Regions from separate parts of the Thalassotalea euphylliae genome, predicted to be linked through region 1. Evidence: predicted binding sites of a transcription regulator. Region 1 holds the regulator's gene; each other region holds the start of a gene.
What was found. The regulator FNR, encoded in region 1, switches genes on or off when oxygen is low (the NO sensors DNR and NnrR bind a similar motif). The targets are predictions, from matches to a motif close to TTGATCTAGATCAA.

Region 1 (5,102 bases):
TTGCAAGTTTTCTTGAGAGCCACACAAGTTGCATGGAATAATTGGATATTCACGTACTTCTGCAAAGGCAATAAGGTCTTTTTCACGAACATAGCTCAACGGGCGAATAACTGTGTTTCGACCATCGTCTGCACGAAGCTTCGGCGGCATTGCTTTTAGCTTTGCGCCAAAGAACATATTTAAAAATAAGGTTTCCACGATATCATCCATGTGGTGGCCAAGGGCAATCTTAGTTGCACCAATTTGCTCAGCAAACGAATAAAGCGTGCCGCGACGTAAACGCGAGCACAAACCACAAGTGGTTTTACCTTCCGGAACTTTTTGTTTAACAACCGAATAAGTGTCTTTATCGATGATGTAGTAGGGGATATCAAGTGATTCGAAGTAGTCGGGTAAGATGTGTGCTGGAAAGCCCGGTTGCTTTTGATCCAAGTTAACCGCAATCACATCAAAATTGATTGGTGCTGACTTTTTTAAGCTAAGCAAAATATCAAGCATGGCAAACGAATCTTTGCCGCCACTAATTGCCGCCATAACAACGTCGCCTTCTTCGATCATATTGTAATCAGCAATCGCTTTACCGACTTTACTACGAAGTCGCTTCTGCAACTTGTTGGCTTCAAAGATGGCCTTTCTGTTATCTGCTTCAGTCATACCAAAAAACTACTCAAATAATTGGGCGCGTATTATATAGCTAACTGGTATAAAAGATAAGTAAAAATAACCAACAGTAGCATTCTTTTTAGCGACTATTGGTTACGATTTTGTTAATGTTTTTGGTGACTTACCGAACGGTCAGCTTTGTTTTTAATGTTTTAATGTTTTAATATTTTGTTTTATATTCGTTATATCAATCTATGTATGGCTCAGCAGCTAGCTTTGTAGCGGTGAAATATAGCCTGCTGGTTTTAACGCCAAGACATCACAATTCAATCGGTCAATAACATGTTCAGCAGTATTACCAATTAGTGCTGCTGACAATCCGGTACGGCCAATTGTCCCTAAAATGACCAATTCGGCATCAAGCTCTTGCGATAATTCGTCAATAACATCTTCCGGTAGCCCCGCTTTGATATAGGTGTTGGCGGTATCGATGCCGTATTTTTCAGCATGTGTTAGCATTGATTGTTGATGATGCTGCAACATGGTGTCGTTGTATTGGCTGGCATCAAATTCGGGGATTTCGATAGCAATGTTGACCGGAGTGCCAGGAAATGAATTAACCAAATGCACATTAGCGCTAATTAAATCAGCAAGGTGTTTGGCTTCTTCTGTGATGATGCTATTGAGCGATTGGTGCTCATCTTCATCACTACCGACATTGACCGCCGCTAAAATATTGCCGTTTGCCGGCCATGAATGGTCTTTAACCAATAATAATGGACATGGGCATTTACGCAATAAATGCCAGTCAGTTGGTGTGAAAATCACGGATTTGAGTTTGTCGTGTTCGTGCGTACCTTTGATAACAACGTCATAGCCATGCTCTAACACTTGGTCAATAACCGCTTCAAAAGGTCTGTTATGCCAGATCACTTTGATGTCGATGTCTTTTTCAGAAGCGCCTAGCTCCTTTATACGTTCATCAATCCACAACATACGATCATTGATCACAATTTGCCGCATTGATTCACGCTCGTCGCTAGAGAGCATAGTCGTCATTTCGTATGAAAAATCGAAAATGCTCAAAAACGCTGTGATTTTGCCTTGCGTTTTATCAGCAAGCTCAATTGCCCGACTTAAGGCTTTTTGTTCTTCAGTTGTTGGGTCAACTACGACTAAGATTTTTTGATACGTTTCCATGCTCTGTACCTCGCTGATTCAATAGTGTACAAACAGTGTGCTTTTAATGAGCAAATAATTATTTGTTTTAAATCAATAAATAGGCGCTACTAACCAATTACTTTTAGCTTAGTAGGTAAATGCACTGATGCAAGCTTGTTAGCGGTGAAAACGGCTTGTTAAAGGGGAATAAAAATAGAAGTGAAGAAGAAAAAGGAAGGAAATCGCCTTGCTTTACAGCATGGCGACTTCATTTAATCCATCGAGATCATTGATGGTAATTAACTTACCTTCAACAATGATGAGTTCTTGCTTATGAAAACGATTTAGCAAGCGACTAATCGTTTCAACGGTCAAGCCAATGTAGTTTCCAATGTCGCCACGCGTCATTGTTAAGCGGTATTGGCTGGCAGACAAGCCACGGGCTTTATATCGGCTACTTAACGATGATAAAAATGTTGCTAAGCGTTGCTCGGCATTCTTACGATTAAGTAGTGATAGCATATCTTGATCTGCTCGAATCTCGTTACTCATCAGCCTTAAGACTTGGCGTTTAAGCGCTGGCATCGAATTCGAAAGCTCGTCTAGAGTATGGTAGGGGATTTCACAAACCATTGACGTTTCTAATGCTTGTGCAAAGCTCTGGTGCTCGCTGCTGGCTAAGGCGTCGAAACCCAGTAAATCACCAGCTAAGTGGAAGCCAGTAATTTGCTCTTCGCCGTTAGAATCAATGGTAAATGTTTTAAAAGTGCCTGAGCGGATAGCGAATAAAGAATGAAGTGCTTCGCCGTCTTGGAAAATCTTTTCGCCTTTGTGGATAGGGCGCTTGCGGTCGATAATATTATCGAGTGTATCTAACTCCTGCTCGTTAAGGGAAAATGGTAAGCAAAGCTCACTGATACTGCAGTTCTGGCAATGAATATGGTTGTTGCTTGCACAGTGACTAGACATGGCGGAATAACCTTAATATTTCCTTGGAATTACGCTCGGTATAGTATTAAAACATTAGCCTGTAAGCAATAAACAATGTGTATAAACCGTAACAAATCAGACCTGTAGCCAAAACGTTTCTAAATGTTCGATTTTGTAGCATTTTTTTGACCGAAAACACACCAAAGGAAAGTGTAAGCAGTGCCGGTAGAGTGCCAGCACCAAATGCAGCCATAATCAGCGCCCCTTGACTAAAGCTACCACTAGCGAGTGCCCATGTTAGCGTTGAGTAGACTAAGCCACAGGGTAACCAACCCCAAACAGCCCCCAAGCCAAATGCTTTACGTTTGTTATTTACCGGCAAAAAGTGTTTTGCTAACGGTGAGATAAATTGCCAAAGCTTTTTACCGGCTTGCTCAACCTTCGCCAGTAACATAAACCACTGGCCTAAATACAAGCCAAGTAAAATTAGAAAGACGCCTGACAGTAGTCTTAAGCCCGTTAGCGGTACACCGAGGTTTTTTGCCGTGATTGAGCCGGTAAAACCGACAATACCGCCGATTAAACTATAAGAGAGAATACGGCCTAGGTTGTAGCCAACAATCAGTGAGAATTTTTGCTGGTTTTGTCCGGCAGGAATGGCCGACAACAACATACCAGAAACGCCGCCACACATGGCAATACAATGGCCTGCACCGAGCAGGCCAATAATAAATGCCGAAAATAGATCGATGTTCATTAACGCTTATTGCTAGTGTCAGATGATGTGCCAGATGATTGCTCTGAAGCTTCTGTATTAATTACTCCGGTATTCGCTGTCTCATCTTTTAATTTTTCATCATCGAATAAGATGCTTAAACCTTCTTTTTCCAAATCATTAAATTGCTCGGTTTTTACCGCCCAAAAGAACAAGTAAATGCCGACAATAAGCAGGATGATAGCAATCGGAATTAGTACGTAAATTACACTCATTTTTTCAATAATCGCAACGAGTTAGTGATAACCAATATTGAACTGGCTGACATGCCAATTACCGCCATATAAGGCGTAATGTAACCGCAAACGGCTAATGGCAGTACAATAGCATTATAGCCAAATGCCCAGCCATAATTTTGCCAGATAATACGGCGAGTTTTTTGGGCAACATGACGCAATACCGACAATGACGTTAATCGGTTGTTAAGTAAAATTACATCAGCGCCACTTTTTGCGACGTCTGTACCACTGCCCATGGCAATAGAAACGTGTGCTGCGCTAAACACTGGTGTGTCGTTTACACCATCACCGACCATCGCCACAGTATGGCTACTTTGCAGCGATTTTACCTTTTCCATTTTCTCGTGCGCGCTTAGGCTCGAATGTACGTGGTCTATCGGCAGTTGAGAAGCAATTTGTTGGCAGCCCGCACTGCTATCGCCAGAGAGCATATAGGTTGTCATCGCTTTTGCTTTTAGCGCGCTAAGCACACTTTGAGCGTCTTCACGCGCGCTATCGGTGAGATAAATAGCGGCAACTAGCTTGTCGTTAATCATCACAGCAATTTGTGCGTCGTCACAATTTAACTGCTTTGCCTCATTGCTGTCAGTAATTAACCAACTGACTTTACCCAGTGAAATTTTATCGTTACCTACTTGGCCTGTAACACCTAGCCCTGGATGCACTTTAATCTCAGTTGCGTTAATCGCAAAGTCGCGATACTGGGTAAATGCTTTAGCAAGTGGGTGTTGAGAATGCGCTTCCAGCGCAGCTACCAAGGCTAATAGTTGCTGTTTGCTATAGTTTTCATCAAAGCGCTTAAGCTGGGTTACTTGGAACTCACCTTGTGTTAGCGTGCCGGTTTTATCAAACGCGTAGGTGTCAACTTCAGGAATAGTTTCCATCACATGGCCTGATTTGATCATAATGCCATCACGATTAAGGCGTGTAGTGCCGCAAGTGAGCGCGGTTGGCGTGGCAAGCGATAGTGCACAAGGGCAAGTAGCAACCAGCACAGAGAGCGTGATCCAGAATGCTTCACTTGGCATATGTTGCTGCCAGTATAACGCCGTACCGATAGCGGTTAACAAGATAATAGCAACAAAATACTGCGCAATTTTATCGGAAAGTTGGGCAATTTTAGGCTTGTGTGCTTGCGAAGACTCGCTTAATCGGATCAGTTGGCTTAAAAAGGTATCACTACCCGGTTGGACGACATTGGCGACTAGGTTGCCGTCGCCATTAATAGTACCGGCAAATATATTGTCACAAACTTTCTTAGCAACAGGTCGCTGTTCACCAGAAAGCATGGCCTCGTTAAAGTGGCTGTCGCCGTGTTCAATAACACAGTCTGCCGGCACTGTTTCGCCCGGTTTAATCATCACTTTATCGCCAATTGCCAATGACTTAGCAGC
Region 2 (5,102 bases), 1.9 Mb from region 1:
AAACATCCTGCGGAGAAAATACTGGGTGGCACTGGCGGTAGTTCTCCCGTTAAGCTGGTAGAACTCGAATTTATAATCACATCAAAGCTATGCTTAGCTGCCAACTCAGTTATGGGTAAAGCGTTAATGTTGCCAAATGCCTTAAACTTGTCCGCGAGCAATTCCGCTTTTTCATGGGTGCGATTAACAATAACCAAAAGCTCTGGCTGGCAATCAAGCAATGGTTTAATCACGCCACGCGCAGCTCCGCCTGCACCGATTAACAACACTTTTTTGTTTAGAAGAGCACCATTATTGATGAGATCGTTGACTAGACCCGCGCCGTCTGTGTTGTCGCCAGCAATAGTTCCATCCGCATGAAACGTTAAGGTATTTACTGCACCTGCAAGCCGAGCACGTTCAGACAGTTGATTGGCTAAATTAAAAGCTTGCTGTTTAAAAGGCATGGTGATGTTACAGCCTTGCCCACCAGCATCAATAAATTGCTTTATGCCTTGCTCAAAACCATCAAGACCTGGGTCAATAGCTGTATATTCAATATTTTGCTTCGTATTTTCTGCAAATTGTTGATGGATTTTCGGAGATTTAGATTGGGTGATCGGGTGGCCAAAAACGGCATATTTATCCATTGGCGAGTAAATTCCTGATAGCAAGCATTAGTTTTTCAGGCATTAAAGAACGTTTTCGAGTCGCTGACAAGTAGCATTTGAGCGCACGCTTATGCGCAATGGATTTAATATATGCTTTCCAAAACAAAAAAGCCGCACTTAGTTACCCAAGTGCGGCTAGCCAAGCTCAACAGAGATTAGAACTTGTAACCAATCATTAGCGAGTAAACCATAGGGTCAATATCTACACTAACTTTACCCGGTACTGCACCGCCAACGGCTGTGAATGAACCATCAGTGTCAATGTCAATGTAACGCGCTGAAGCGTTGATTGACCAGTGCTCATCAATTAAGTAATCAACACCAATTTGCGCACTTAAACCCCAAGAGCTATCTAGATCTAGATCATTAGCATCTAGTGGTGCGCCAACAGGTGTAACCGTTGTACCATCGTTAATACTTACGATAGTTGGGCTGTTAGCACCTTGTAATGCTGGGTTGAAGTCTTCTTCAAAGAAAATTGTGTAGTTAACACCAACACCAACGTAAGGTTTGAAGTTTGAGTTAGTGTCAAAGTAATAAAGTGCACTTAATGTTGGTGGTAAGTGCTTAGTTTCACCTAGGTTGGTAGAGCCTGCACCTGTATGAACAGTGATGTCATGCTTAAATGGTGTTGCTGCTAGTAATTCTACCGCCCAGTTTGAATCTAAGAAGTAAACAAAGTTCAAACCTAACTGTGTATCATCTTCAACAGATAATGAGATAGGACCTGCGCCTAAATCTACAGTTTGGTCAGCAGCAAAGATTGTTGCTTTATCGCTGCTTGGATCAACCATAGTTGCACCACCACGTACAACGATGTCGCCAGCTTGATAACCAGCTGCCAATGCACCAAATGTCATTGAAGATAAAACCGCTAGAGTAATAATGCTTTTTTTCATGAGAGTCTTCCCCTTAAATAATTGACGCCAGTCTACTGATATCCGGAGGAGCAAAAGTTGATTTACCTCAAGGTTCTTCGCGCAGATAAGCTCACCGAAGCCATTTGCTGAAGAAATAATGATCTAAATCAATAAATAACAGGGAACTAAATTTGAAAGGAAAGAAAAAGGATAAGAAAAAAGAAAAATGCAGCTCAGTTTAACAAGCCAAGCTGCACATTAGGCCGGTGATTAGGCAAGCCAATCACGCGGTACAAGAAACTCATTAAGTTTAGCCTCAGCACTACCCGCTTCAGCTTGATAGTTGTACTCCCAGCGCGCCAGTGGTGGCATCGACATCAAAATGGATTCGGTGCGACCACCTGACTGCAGGCCAAATAGCGTACCGCGATCAAACACTAAATTAAACTCAACATAGCGGCCACGGCGATATAACTGGAATTGGCGTTCTTGCTCACCGAAAGGCGTATCTTTGCGTTTGGCGATAATTGGCGTGTAAGCATCGATATAACCTTGACCAACAGATTTAACATAATCAAAGCAACGGTCGAAGCCCCAGCTATTAAGGTCGTCAAAGAACAAACCACCAACACCACGGGTTTCATTACGGTGTTTTAAAAAGAAGTATTCATCACACCATTTTTTGTGATCGTGATAAACCGAATCACCAAAGGGTTGACATAAATCATGTGCCACTTGGTGCCAATGCACTATATCTTCCTCAAATGGATAGAAAGGCGTTAAGTCAAAACCACCACCAAACCACCAAACAGGTGCTTCGCCTTCTTTCTCAGCGATAAAGAAGCGAACATTAGCATGTGATGTCGGAATATATGGGTTTTTCGGATGGATGACCAAAGATACCCCACATGCTTGCCAACTGCGACCTGCTAATTCGGGGCGATGGGCAGTAGCTGAAGGGGGTAGCTTGTCGCCCGCCACCAATGAGAAATTTACACCACCTTGCTCAATTACCGCACCGTCGGTTAGCACCCGTGTACGGCCACCACCGCCTTCGGCACGCTTCCAATTGTCTTCGGCAAACTTGCCTGTACCGTCAGCTTGCTCAAGCGCTGCACAAATTTGGTCTTGTAGAGATTTAAAATAGTCGACAACTTGGTCGATACTAATATCACTCATGATCGGAAAATTTCTCCAGTTAAGCCATCAATAATGGTTGATGGTTGTTCAAAGCCTAGGGTTTCCCCTTTGATGACATGATCTAAACGACCCGCCAATGCTTCCTCAACTTGTTGCCAAGTTTGACAAGGTGGTTGGCCGGATAAATTAGCACTGGTTGAAACAATTGGCTTATTCGTTTGATTACATAAGGCAACCACATCAGGCTGAGTAGTGACGCGTACCGCAATGGTGGTGAAGCTACCGGTTAGCCATTTAGGCGTATTGGGATGACAAGGCAATACTTGGGTAATGCCATCTGGCCAGCGAAACAAAATTTTATCGCGCTGCTCTGACGATAGCACCAAATCATCAACATATGGCTTCAATTGCTCATAGCTAGCCGCTAATAGGATAAGCCCTTTTTCAACAGGACGCTGCTTAACATCAAGCAATTTGTGAACTGCTTGCTCATTGTCTGGATCACAGCCCAAGCCAAACACAGCTTCCGTTGGATAAGCGATCAAGCCGCCTTGTTCAAAAACATCAACAGGGTTTGTCATATTTATTTATCGAGTTGGTTGCCATAAAAGTCAAAATTATACGGGTAAAAAACAAAAGTGCCACTGCGATAATACGCAATGGCACCTCTAGAGCTAGTTAATCTGGCTGTTACTCAGCCCTGCATTGAAAACTTCGCCTCTTCAAACAGTGCCTTAACTTTTTGTCGCAGCACAAACTTTTGAATTTTACCCGTTGAAGTTTTCGGTAGTTCGCTAAATACCACTGTTCTAGGACATTTAAAGTGCGCCAAGTGTGAACGGCAATATTCAATTACTTCATGTTCAGAAATTGTAGCGCCATCCTTTAAGGTAACAAACGCACACGGTGTTTCACCCCACTTTTCGTCTGCTTTTGCGACCACAGCGGCTTCTAATATATCAGGATGCTGATAAAGCACCCCTTCCACCTCGACCGATGAAATGTTCTCGCCACCTGAGATAATAATATCTTTAGCGCGATCACGAATCTCAATGTAACCATCGGGGTGCTTAACCGCCAAGTCACCGGAATGAAACCAACCGTTAGCAAAGGCATCGGCTGTAGCCGTTTCATTTTTTAGGTAGCCTTTCATCGTGGTATTACCGCGAAAAACAATCTCACCAATGGTTTCAGCATCAGCAGGAACTGGCACCTTGGTTTCCGGATCAAGTACATCTACCTGCTCTTGAGTTTGATAACGAACCCCTTGACGCGCTTTGAGTGCCGCCCGTTGATCACAATCTAGTGCATCCCACTCACTTTTCCATTCGCTCACCACACAAGGGCCATAAACTTCCGTTAAGCCGTAGCTTTGAGTAACCTCAAAACCTAGCTCTTCTACCCCTTTAATAACCGCTGCGGGTGGCGGAGCACCAGCTGTCATCACCTTAATATTACGAGGTAACTGCGCCAGCTTGTCAGGTTCGGCGTTCATGATCATATTCAGCACAATCGGGGCGCCACAAAAATGGGTCACTTGATTATTGATGATGCTATCAGCCACTTGGTCAACAGCGACACTACGCAAACACACTTGCACGCCACCAACAGCAACAATCGTCCATGGGAAACACCAGCCATTGCAGTGAAACATCGGCAGTGTCCATAGGTACACCGGCTGTTCTCCTAATGGCCAGACTAAGGTATGTCCTAAAGCATTGAGGTAAGCACCGCGATGTGAATAAACCACACCTTTGGGGTTCCCTGTCGTACCTGAGGTATAGTTAAGCGTCAATGCTTGCCACTCGTCAGTAATTAAACTGTCGTTAAAATCAGGATCACCTTCCGCCAGCAGCTCTTGATATTCTAACTGCCCTAAGCGCTCCCCTCCTGGCCCTTGTCGATCGTCTATATCGATAATCAGTGGCTGACGAGAACAGATTGCTAGGGCTTTTTTCACCACAGGGGCAAATGCGGTATCCGTCAGCAATACATCACATTCACCGTGATCAAGAATAAATGCTATCGCTTCGGGGTCGAGCCTGATATTTATCGCGTTAAGCACGGCACCCGTCATTGGTACACCGTAGTGTGCATCTAAAAATGCTGGAATATTAGCGGCAATCACACTTACCGTATCGCCTGTTTTAACGCCACGTTTAACCAAGGCAGAGGCAAGTCGATTTACATTCGACAAATATTCAGCATAGGTAAATTGTTCACTGCCGTGAATAATGGCAGTTCGAGTTGGGTGAACATCAGCGGTTCGTTGCAAAAAGGTAATTGGCGTTAGTGGCAAACTGTTCGCCTGTACTTGTTCTAAGCCATGATTATAGATATTCATCGTTGCCCCACTTTGTTTACACGCTGCGACGTTAAAAACACATAAATCAGGCCTGCAGCTAAGTTATCATTCTCACTATATGTGTCGAGAATGTTGTTAAATTGTCGA
Region 3 (5,102 bases), 1.1 Mb from region 1:
GCTAATAGTTTTGCTTTGTTTTCTTGAGCAAGGTTTTCTTGAGCAAGGTTGTTTTGGCCAACGCTATTTTGGTCAACGTTACCATGATCAATGTTAATTTGTGCAACACTAATCTTGGCAATGTAAACTTGTAGCCAGCGAGCAAGACTTGGGCGTGCAAGTCGATACAAGTTTGCATTATTTTTAAAGGCGAGCAGCTTTTCACGATCACGAGCTGTTATTGGCGGTAAGCTGCTTTTAGGTGCTATGGCCAGAAGTTTCATCACCAGTGAATAATCAAGCTGACTAAATTCATCGGCTAGCCAGCAGCTAAGTGCTTCATAAAATTCGGCAGAGACTTGCTGTACAAATTTTTGTTGCGCTGCTTGTAAGCTCGCATCATTGAGCATCACTAAAGAATGCTCACCACTTGAGGCATCTCGATTAAAGCCAAGCTTAACGGGCGTAAAACCATTTTTTTGCCAGAAGTTAACGACATTTGAAGACGCCGCAAAACTTGTTGCGACAAAATCAATACCTGCCTGCTGAGCATAACCCTTTATTTCGTTTATCAATGCGCTTCCAAAGCCTAACCCTTGCGCACTTGGATGAACCGCGATTCTCATCACTCTTAAGTAGCGAAACTCTAGCGCTTGAGGTAACTGGCTTTGTTGCGCCAGCGATTGCGGTATTAACTGTCCTTTGAGCCTACGTTGACCGCTAACGATAGCGGGTTGAAGCGCTTTATCAACCACTTGCTCTTCAATCAACAAAGCAACAGCGACCACTTGCTGTTGAACCAACTGAACAGCAACTGAAATACTAGGATCGTCTAACAGGAGCTTTAAGTCGCTTGGCTTGGTTTGGTTTGGTAATGAGCCGTTACTAAAATCGCAAATACGTGCACTAACAATTGTTCATTCTGAGCAAGCTCATCGCCGGTAAAATAGCGATACTCAGGTGCGAAGCCTTGCTCTTTGACAGCACACACATCTAATTCGCCCAAACTCGCATTTAGCAAACAAGTCTTGAAAATTAACTGCTCAAGCGGATCATGATTTGCCCAACGAATAGGTTCGTTTAAAGTCAACGTTTTTACTTGCAGGCCTTTAGCTGACAGCATAGGAATGAACTTGCCAGTAAACCCTTTACCTGCCCCCTCATAGCCATGAATAGTTGAACTAAAAACGATACGGTGATGCTGCGCCACTAACTTATTGAGCAGATATACCGGAATTCCTGCTGCTTCATCAATCAACAATAAGTCAGGGTTAGATTTAGAATGATATTGGCTGCGCAACAGCTCATCAACGGCCATAAAGGTTAAGCAGTGTTGTCGCCAAGTAATTTGGTGATCACTAATCTGATATTTACCTTCCTGTGAATCATCTAACAACTTACGCAGTTGAGTAAAATAAACGCCTAGTGCCATTTTATGTGGTGCGGTAATGACGATATTAAGCGCTCGCTCACTGGCAAAAAACAGTTGCGCGGTGGCAAGTGCTAAAGCGGTGGATTTTCCTCGTCCTCGATCGGCGGTTAACACTAAAGGTTTGTTGCGCCCGCCTGTTAATACTTTTTCGATATATTTTACTGCAATTAACTGTTCCGCAGTCGCTTGTGCTGTTATGGCTGGTAACAGAGCATCTGACGGCAGCCCCGCTTCTCTTGCTTCTCTTGCTGCTGGGAATTGATGAGATGATTCTGTTTTTGCATTGCAAAATACTGTGCTTTCATCTTTTAAATATCGCCCAAAGACCGTTCGTTCAGTTTGGCTTTGGTAAACATGATAAATACCTTGTTGATCAGCAACATATGCTTTAAGTCGCTCAAGAAAGTTAGAAGTAGTAACTTGCTCAGCTTCATCAACATTTGACTCATCGCTAAGCCAAATATACATAATGCCACCCGCGACAAGCGTGCCACTTAACGCGGCGAACGCATCTAGGTTAAATGCAGGGTCGGCAAAAAAAATAGCGTGGTTTTCACGCCCTAGGTGGTGGCGATATGTTTTGCTCGAAATAAAGTTAATTTCCGGCTCACCAGCACTTTCAACCTTATTGAAGGCGCGCCACTGCGCGCAGAAGATATCACTTAACGGTTCACTTGCTGCTTCGCAAAATATTGCGCCAAGCTCAGCTAGACCGGTCGGACCAGTTGGTTCAGCTTGTTTAGCCTCGTTAATCTTCTCTGAGAGTTGGCCTTGAATTTGATTCTGAGTTTGAGTCTGGTTACAAGTGTGATGCCTGAAATACCAATCTACCGCCCAGGAAAAACTGCCGGACAAAAAAATTGCACCGCGATGACGAGCGTCAAGCAAGCCAGCGCTGAATTCGGTAAAACCTTTGGAGATAGAAGTTTCTAACATTAACTTGATAACAAAAATATCTAGGCAGTTGATAAATAAGTTTAATTTACTAGTACTTATTTAAATCGTGAAAAGCTGACATTGTAATCTAAACTTAAATCTATGTACTAGCGGCTAGTAATAAAACTTAGATCATAAGTGGGCACTTACACTTACGTTTTACTATTTAATCTAGATCAAGTTTTGTTCGCTCAACTTTTATTAGACTGATTGCATATTCAATCCAAGGGCACAGGTTATGAATATCGACACTAACTCTCAAGAGCAAGCGCTTGAAAAAAAATACGAGCGTAACCTTTTCATTTTTATTGCTGTTTTTCTCGGTCCCATTTTGGCTGTGATGATAGTCGGCGGTTATGGCTTTATCGTCTGGATATCACAAATTTTAACTGGGCCGCCAACTTCCTAAGCTCCCATTCTTAGCACTTTCACAAATAACGCTGAGCTGCAATTTAGAGTGAATGGTGATGGAACAAGTTGCTAATCGAGCACGTCGACAACTGTTAAAAGGTCGATTTAAAGCTCAAGTAGAAAAAGCCCCAATACGCTTGCCGTGGACAGCTAGTGAAGCGGTTTTTACCGCGACCTGCACACAATGCAATAAGTGTGTTGAACACTGTGAAACACAAGTTATCAAACGCGACCGTATGGGCTTTCCATTTATTGATTTTAGTCAAGCGGAATGTACCTTTTGTGGTGAATGTGAGCGCCAGTGCGACCAGCCGTTATTCATCGCGCAAGCACATCGCGAAGCCAATCGACCATGGCTGGCCGACATTGAAATCAACAGCACCTGTTTAGCGACTAACCAAATTTACTGCCAAAGCTGTCGCGATATTTGTGACAGCCGCGCCATCAGCTTTCAGTTTATTACCAGCGCAATTCCCGTACCCGTTATTAAGAACGACGATTGCACGCTCTGTGGCGCTTGCATTTCCACCTGCCCGCAAAAAGCAATTGCCATCAACCAAAATACTAACAGTGCTGGTTATTCAGCATCTCAATTTGAGGAGCTCAATCATGAGCCAATCCAACGCTAATCACCAGCAAGCTAACAACCAACAAGCAAATGACCAACAGACAGCTCAGGCCAGCGAATACCATATCGCCAGTTTTGTTGCACAAGCACCACCACAGTTGGTTGAAGCATTAAGCCATTTTGTTAATAGCTACCAAGGCTGTGAGGTTCATGGCCATAGCGAACAAGGAAAAATCGTTTTTACCGTTGAGGCCAGTAGCCAAAAGGCTATCGCCAAAATCGTGGATCAAATCCGTCTAACCGACGAGTTTTTAAGCATTTCGCCGGTTTACCACCAATTTCTCACTGAGCCACAAGCGCCAGTAACAACCGAGGTGAACTAAGATGACACTAAATCGCCGAGAATTTATTAAAGCTAATGCCGTTGCAGCCGCTGCTGCAGTAGCCGGGGTTTCCATACCTGCACAAGCTTCCAACTTAATCACTGCCAGTGATATCACCAAAATCAAATGGGACAAAGCTCCTTGCCGTTTTTGCGGTACAGGTTGTAGCGTCAATGTTGGTGTGATGGACGGTCAAGTAGTAGCTACCCATGGTGATATTAAATCGCCAGTAAATAAAGGGCTGAACTGTGTTAAGGGGTATTTCTTATCCAAGATTATGTACGGTAAAGATCGCTTAACTACACCACTACTTCGCATGAAAAACGGTAAGTACGATAAAAATGGTGAGTTTACCCCGATTACGTGGGATCAGGCATTCGATGTGATGGAAGAAAAAGCAAAGCAAACACTGAAAGATGTTGGCCCAACTGGCGTTGGCATGTTTGGCTCTGGCCAATGGACAGTGCATGAAGGCTATGCTGCTTCGAAACTGATGAAAGCTGGCTTTCGTTCAAACAACATTGACCCGAATGCTCGTCACTGTATGGCCTCTGCGGTTGCAGGCTTTATGCGTACCTTTGGTATTGATGAACCAATGGGTTGTTATGATGACATTGAAGCTACAGATGCTATGGTGCTATGGGGCTCCAACATGGCGGAAATGCACCCGATTTTATGGACCCGTATAACGGATCGTCGCTTAAGTGCACCACATGTTAAGGTGGCTGTGCTATCAACATTTGAACATCGCAGCTTTGATTTGGCCGATAACGGTATGATTTTCGTACCGCAAACCGATCTTGCCATCTTGAATTTTATTGCTAATTACATCATCCAAAATAACAAAGTGAATCATGACTTTGTTAACAAGCACACCAAATTCGCCATGGGCAACCAAGATATTGGCTACGGTTTACGCCCTGAGCACGTGCTAGAGAGAAAAGCTAAGAACAATACCAAAGCGGGTGGTTCAAAACCAATTTCATTTGATGAGTACGCTAAGTTTGTCAGCAAGTACACCCTAGAGTATGCGTCAGAGCTTTCTCATGTACCAAAAGACAAGCTCATTGAACTGGCTGAGCTCTATGCCGATCCAAATCGTAAAGTGTGTTCTTTCTGGACCATGGGCTTTAACCAACACACTCGTGGTGTGTGGGCCAACAACATGATTTACAACATTCATTTATTGACGGGTAAAATCTCTACGCCGGGTAATAGTCCATTTTCATTAACTGGCCAACCATCTGCTTGCGGCACCGCGCGTGAAGTGGGTACTTTCGCCCACCGTTTACCGGCAGACATGGTAGTGAAGAACCCAAAACATCGCGCAATTGCTGAGAAGAAATGGAAACTGCCAAAAGATGTTATTCCACCTAAGCCTGGTTACCATGCC
Region 4 (5,102 bases), 800 kb from region 1:
CGATTTCGGGTAACACTTTCATTTCTTCAATGATCACTTGCTGATTCATTGTTAATCCTTGGTATCAAAAATAGTTAAGCTGAGTGTATCAAAAAGCACAGTGATTTGTGCAGACCATTTATACGTGAAAATAATTCAAATGGTTGAGTTTTCAGCGCTTAGTTATTTTGTTTTTTAATTATCGGCATATAATAAAAACGTAGCTGTAAAAATTATTAAGGCGTGAAAATGAAAAAAATTGAGGCAATTATAAAGCCATTTAAAATGGATGATGTACGCGAAGCACTAGGCGAGATTGGCATTACCGGTATGACGGTGTCAGAGGTTAAAGGCTTTGGCCGTCAAAAAGGTCATACTGAGCTATATCGCGGCGCGGAATATATGGTGGACTTTCTGCCAAAAATGAAAATTGAAATTGTCGTGGCATCTGACGATGTTGAGCGCTGTGTAAATGCCATTATTGAAAGTGCGCAAACTGGTAAAATTGGTGACGGCAAAATCTTTGTCACTGATGTTGAGCGTGTTATCCGTATCCGCACTGGTGAAGAAGACGAAGCAGCTATTTAGATATTAATTCTCGTATCTTCGAGCCAAACAAAAAAAGCTGCATGTGCAGCTTTTTTTGTACCCGTTGGTAATCGAATGATTAATTATTTAACAATGGGTTATTAGGGTAGTTAGCCGCAATAACTTGCAGTGTGTTTCGTTTTAACTCGTCTAATCCTAATGCTTGATAGCATTCAACCATCAACTCAAGAGCCGCTTCTGTTTCTTGCGTTGGTGCGTAGTATTCAACAATGTATCGAGCGCGATTAGCGGCAGAGACATAAGCCTCACGCTTTAAGTAAAATTTAGCGACCGCAAGTTCGTATTGAGCTAAACGAGACTTGATTGCAATCATGCGCTTTCTCGCATCAGCAGCGTATTTACTGTCTGGGTACTCATCAACGATTTTACGCAAATCTTTAAAGGCATCTCGTGATGCGCTTGGATCGCGATCTGAACGGTCAATACCCGCTAAATCTTGGAATAAGTTTTCTTCAGTTGCGACATTAATTAAAGCGCGCATGTAGTAAACATAATCGACATTAGCGTGCTTGGGGTTTAATCGTAAAAAGCGATCTGCTAATGCAATGCCTTGCTCAGAATTACCTGTTTTATAATAAGCAAACAATAAGTCTAATTGCACTTGGTGCGAGATAGGGCCGAATGGAAAGCGAGAATCAATAGCAGATAAAATTTGAATAGCTTTTTGATATAAGCCGTTATCAAGCGCTTCGCGGGCGTCAACAAACAATGCTTGGGCGGAACGATCAGGTACTTTTTCAATGTCAGTATCAGAAGAAGAGCAGCCAGCAAGCGATACTACTGCGGCTAACACTAAAGCTCTTAAGGTCAATTTATCCATAGACTCGATTATCACTAGGTTGTTTTCGTTAAAATTGTTATGAAAGCCCTAAACAAAAGGGTAAAATGCTTTTCTTTTTTGTTGAGCAGCATTCTAACTCAGCATTCTTGCCTTGCACAGTGCAAATACTAATTTGATAGCAAAGAGATTTTAATGGCCGAAATTATCCAACATCAAGAAACTGTTCCCCAATCCTGCTTAGGAAAACGTTTAGACCAAGCATTAGCGGAAATGTTTCCTGATTATTCGCGTTCACGCCTAAAAGAATGGATTTTAGCGGGTAATGTTAAGTTAGACGGCAAGGTTGTCACCAAAGCGCGCGAAAAAGTGTTTGGTGAAGAAACCGTGGAAATTGATGCCACCATTGAGGCCGAGGTGCGCTTTGAGCCGCAAGATATTCCGTTAAACATTGTATACGAAGATGATGATATTCTGGTTATTAATAAACCAGCTGACTTCGTTGTACACCCTGGTGCGGGCAACCCGGATGGTACAGTGCTTAATGCTTTATTGCATTACTGTCCTGAACTTGAGCTAATTCCACGTGCTGGTATTGTTCATCGTCTAGATAAAGACACAACGGGTTTGATGGTAGTTGCCAAAACCATTGCGGCGCAAACAAATTTAGTTGATGCTTTGCAAGCGCGTGAAATTACGCGTGAATATGAAGCGATCGCCAGCGGCATTATGACCGCAGGTGGCACAGTAGATGAGCCAATAGGGCGTCATGCAACTAAGCGCACTCATATGGCCGTGACGATGTCGGGTCGCCCATCGGTTACCCATTACCGTGTGATGGAAAAGTATCGCTTACATACGCGTTTACGACTGCGTCTTGAAACGGGGCGTACTCACCAAATTCGTGTGCATATGGCACATATCACGCACCCGCTAGTCGGTGACCCGTTATACAATGGACGTCCAAGACCACCTAAAAATGCGACGCCTAAGTTGCTAACATTCTTGCGTAATTTTAAACGTCAGGCGTTACATGCTGCAATGTTATCACTGTATCACCCAATCACGGGCGAGTTAATGACATGGCGAGCCGACATCCCAGATGATTTTGTTGAACTCGTCGAGTTATTAAAAGAAGACACTAAGCTTAACAGTGAGCAAGACTACTAACACTAAGCATCATATGGTTAGCCACAAAGTTGCTGTTGATTGGCCGGCTCGCAATGTCACGGCATTTACGACGACTCGCGAGCTTGCTGGCGAGTTGTCGCAGGCTGGTCAATACGATAACTTTAATTTAGGGCTGCATGTTGGTGATAGCCCTGTACAAGTTAATGCCAACCGAGCAACCCTAGCTCAATATTTACCAACTAATACCAACATTCAATGGCTTGAACAAGTTCATGGCAGCGATGTTGCTATCGTCGAGCAATATCAAGCAGCACCAATTACCGCAGATGCAGCGGTCACACGAAGTCTCAATGTTGCCTTAGCGGTAATGACGGCAGATTGCTTGCCTATTTTGATTGCCGATAAGTCAGGGCAAGTCATTGCCGCAATTCATGGTGGCTGGCGGCCACTAGCGCAAAATATAATTGCGAAAACTGTCGAAGCGATGAACACACCTGTTGAGCAATTAGTAGCTTGGTTAGGGCCTTGTATTGGTCCAACGGCTTTTGAAATTGGCGGTGAAGTTAAAGATGCATTTGTAAACCTTAATCCGGCAACGGTAGATGCTTTTCGGGTAGTGCCTGAATCAACGCAAAAATATTTAGCTAACCTACATCAAATTGCGAAATATCTGCTGAGCGCTTCGGGCATTGTTGAGGTAGCCAGCCTACCTCATTGCACCTTTTCTATGGCGCAGCAATATTACTCCTACCGACGAGAGAGCGTCACCGGCCGCATGGCAAGTGTTATCTGCCGAAATCCTTGCTAGTGCTTACGCTGCTACTATTGTTAGCTCCTCCAAAAGACCATAAAAGCTTGTTTTAAATCAACATCGCGCCCGACATATACTTGATTTTAGCCGTTAAGCCCCTATAGATAATGTTAGTTTTAAAGCATTAGCAACCTACAGTGAGCTAAGTCACTATCATTTTACACTTGCTAATGCTGACCAGTAATTATCGAGAACCGAGGTTTGTATGCGTTTAGACAGGTTTACTCAGTCTTTCCAATTAGCTATTTCTGATTCGCAATCATTAGCATTGGGGCGAGATCATCAGTTTATTGAGCCACTGCATTTAATGATGGCCTTGCTAAAGCAATCAGGCAACAGCGTTGTTCCTTTGTTAAAAAGTGCAGGGGTTGATGTTAGCTCGCTGCGCAAACAAGTTGATAAGGCGCTTGATGGGCTGGCAAAAGTTCACGGAGTAGGTGGTGAAGTTCAACTTTCATCAACAACCGGTAACTTGCTAAACCTTTGTGATAAGTACGCACAAAAATTAAAAGACGCTTACATTTCTTCTGATGTATTTTTATTAGCTGCGCTAGAAGATACTGGCATGCTAGGCCAGATCTTAAAGTCGCTAGGTGCTACAGAAGCGCGAATTAAAGACGCTATTAAGCGTATACGAGGTGGCCAAAATATTAACGATCAAAATGCGGAAGATGTAAGGCAGGCACTCGATAAATTTACGATTAACCTCACCGAGCGGGCAGAGCAAGGTAAGCTAGACCCTGTAATTGGTCGTGACGATGAAATTCGTCGTGCAATTCAGGTGCTTCAGCGTCGCACAAAAAACAACCCTGTGCTTATCGGTCACCCAGGGGTTGGTAAAACGGCCATTGTTGAGGGCTTAGCGCAGCGTATTGTTGATCACGAAGTGCCAGAAGGCCTGAAGAACAAGCAAGTATTGTCGCTTGATATGGGCGCACTGGTGGCGGGCGCAAAATATCGTGGTGAATTTGAAGAGCGTTTAAAAGCAGTCTTGAATGAGTTGTCTAAGTTAGAAGGGCAAGTCATTCTGTTTATTGACGAGCTACATACCATGGTCGGCGCAGGTAAAGCCGATGGTGCAATGGATGCAGGAAACATGCTTAAGCCAGCACTTGCACGCGGAGATTTACACTGTGTTGGGGCGACGACACTCGACGAGTATCGTCAGTACATAGAAAAAGACGCAGCGCTTGAGCGCCGCTTCCAAAAAGTTATCGTTGATGAGCCAAGCGTTGAAGACACTATCGCTATTTTACGCGGCCTAAAAGAGCGCTATGAACTGCATCATTCGGTGAATATTACCGATCCGGCAATTGTTGCCGCTGCAACACTTTCTCACCGATACATCAGCGATCGTCAATTACCCGATAAGGCGATTGACCTGATTGATGAAGCGGCTTCCAGTATTCGCTTACAAATGGATTCCAAGCCAGAAAACTTAGACAAATTAGAGCGTAAACTTATTCAGCTTAAATTAGAGCAACGCGCCTTGGCGAAAGAAACTGACGATGCCTCTATTAAACGTTTGTATGCTATTAACGCTGAAATTAAAGAGACGCAGCAGCAATATGACGAGTTAGATGAGATTTGGACGACTGAAAAAGCAGCATCGCAAGGGACGCAAACCATCAAAGCTGAACTTGAGCAAGCGAGAATAGATTTGGATTCAGCACGCCGCGCTGGTGATTTAAATCGTATGTCTGAGCTGCAATACGGCAGGATCCCTGAACTTGAAAAGCAGTTAGATTTAGCTAGCCAAGCGGAAATGCAAGAAATGAGTTTACTCAGTAACAA

Region 2: the regulator FNR is predicted to act here: its motif matches at 1,607-1,620, upstream of DXX94_RS11180 (OmpW/AlkL family protein).
Region 3: the regulator FNR is predicted to act here: its motif matches at 2,514-2,527, upstream of napE (periplasmic nitrate reductase, NapE protein).
Region 4: the regulator FNR is predicted to act here: its motif matches at 3,353-3,366, upstream of clpB (ATP-dependent chaperone ClpB).

The regions. Positions count from the first base shown of each region.
Region 1 is NZ_QUOT01000001.1:569,344-574,445, reverse strand. It holds gene ttcA (tRNA 2-thiocytidine(32) synthetase TtcA) at 1-654, opposite strand, end outside; gene uspE (universal stress protein UspE) at 874-1,803, opposite strand; gene fnr (fumarate/nitrate reduction transcriptional regulator Fnr) at 2,017-2,733, opposite strand; gene DXX94_RS02580 (sulfite exporter TauE/SafE family protein) at 2,780-3,451, opposite strand; gene ccoS (cbb3-type cytochrome oxidase assembly protein CcoS) at 3,451-3,684, opposite strand; gene DXX94_RS02570 (heavy metal translocating P-type ATPase) at 3,681-5,102, opposite strand, start outside.
Region 2 is NZ_QUOT01000001.1:2,517,046-2,522,147, forward strand. It holds gene aroE (shikimate dehydrogenase) at 1-629, opposite strand, end outside; gene DXX94_RS11180 (OmpW/AlkL family protein) at 806-1,549, opposite strand; gene hemF (oxygen-dependent coproporphyrinogen oxidase) at 1,781-2,689, opposite strand; gene DXX94_RS11190 (L-threonylcarbamoyladenylate synthase) at 2,686-3,231, opposite strand; gene DXX94_RS11195 (acyl-CoA synthetase) at 3,345-4,994, opposite strand.
Region 3 is NZ_QUOT01000001.1:1,695,401-1,700,502, forward strand. It holds gene DXX94_RS19770 (GNAT family N-acetyltransferase) at 1-782, opposite strand, end outside; gene DXX94_RS07610 (tRNA(Met) cytidine acetyltransferase TmcA) at 824-2,347, opposite strand; gene napE (periplasmic nitrate reductase, NapE protein) at 2,586-2,756, shown strand; gene napF (ferredoxin-type protein NapF) at 2,815-3,387, shown strand; gene DXX94_RS07625 (chaperone NapD) at 3,368-3,709, shown strand; gene napA (nitrate reductase catalytic subunit NapA) at 3,711-5,102, shown strand, end outside.
Region 4 is NZ_QUOT01000001.1:1,367,151-1,372,252, reverse strand. It holds gene nadE (ammonia-dependent NAD(+) synthetase) at 1-49, opposite strand, end outside; gene glnB (nitrogen regulatory protein P-II) at 229-567, shown strand; gene DXX94_RS06095 (outer membrane protein assembly factor BamD) at 647-1,408, opposite strand; gene rluD (23S rRNA pseudouridine(1911/1915/1917) synthase RluD) at 1,562-2,536, shown strand; gene pgeF (peptidoglycan editing factor PgeF) at 2,520-3,305, shown strand; gene clpB (ATP-dependent chaperone ClpB) at 3,514-5,102, shown strand, end outside.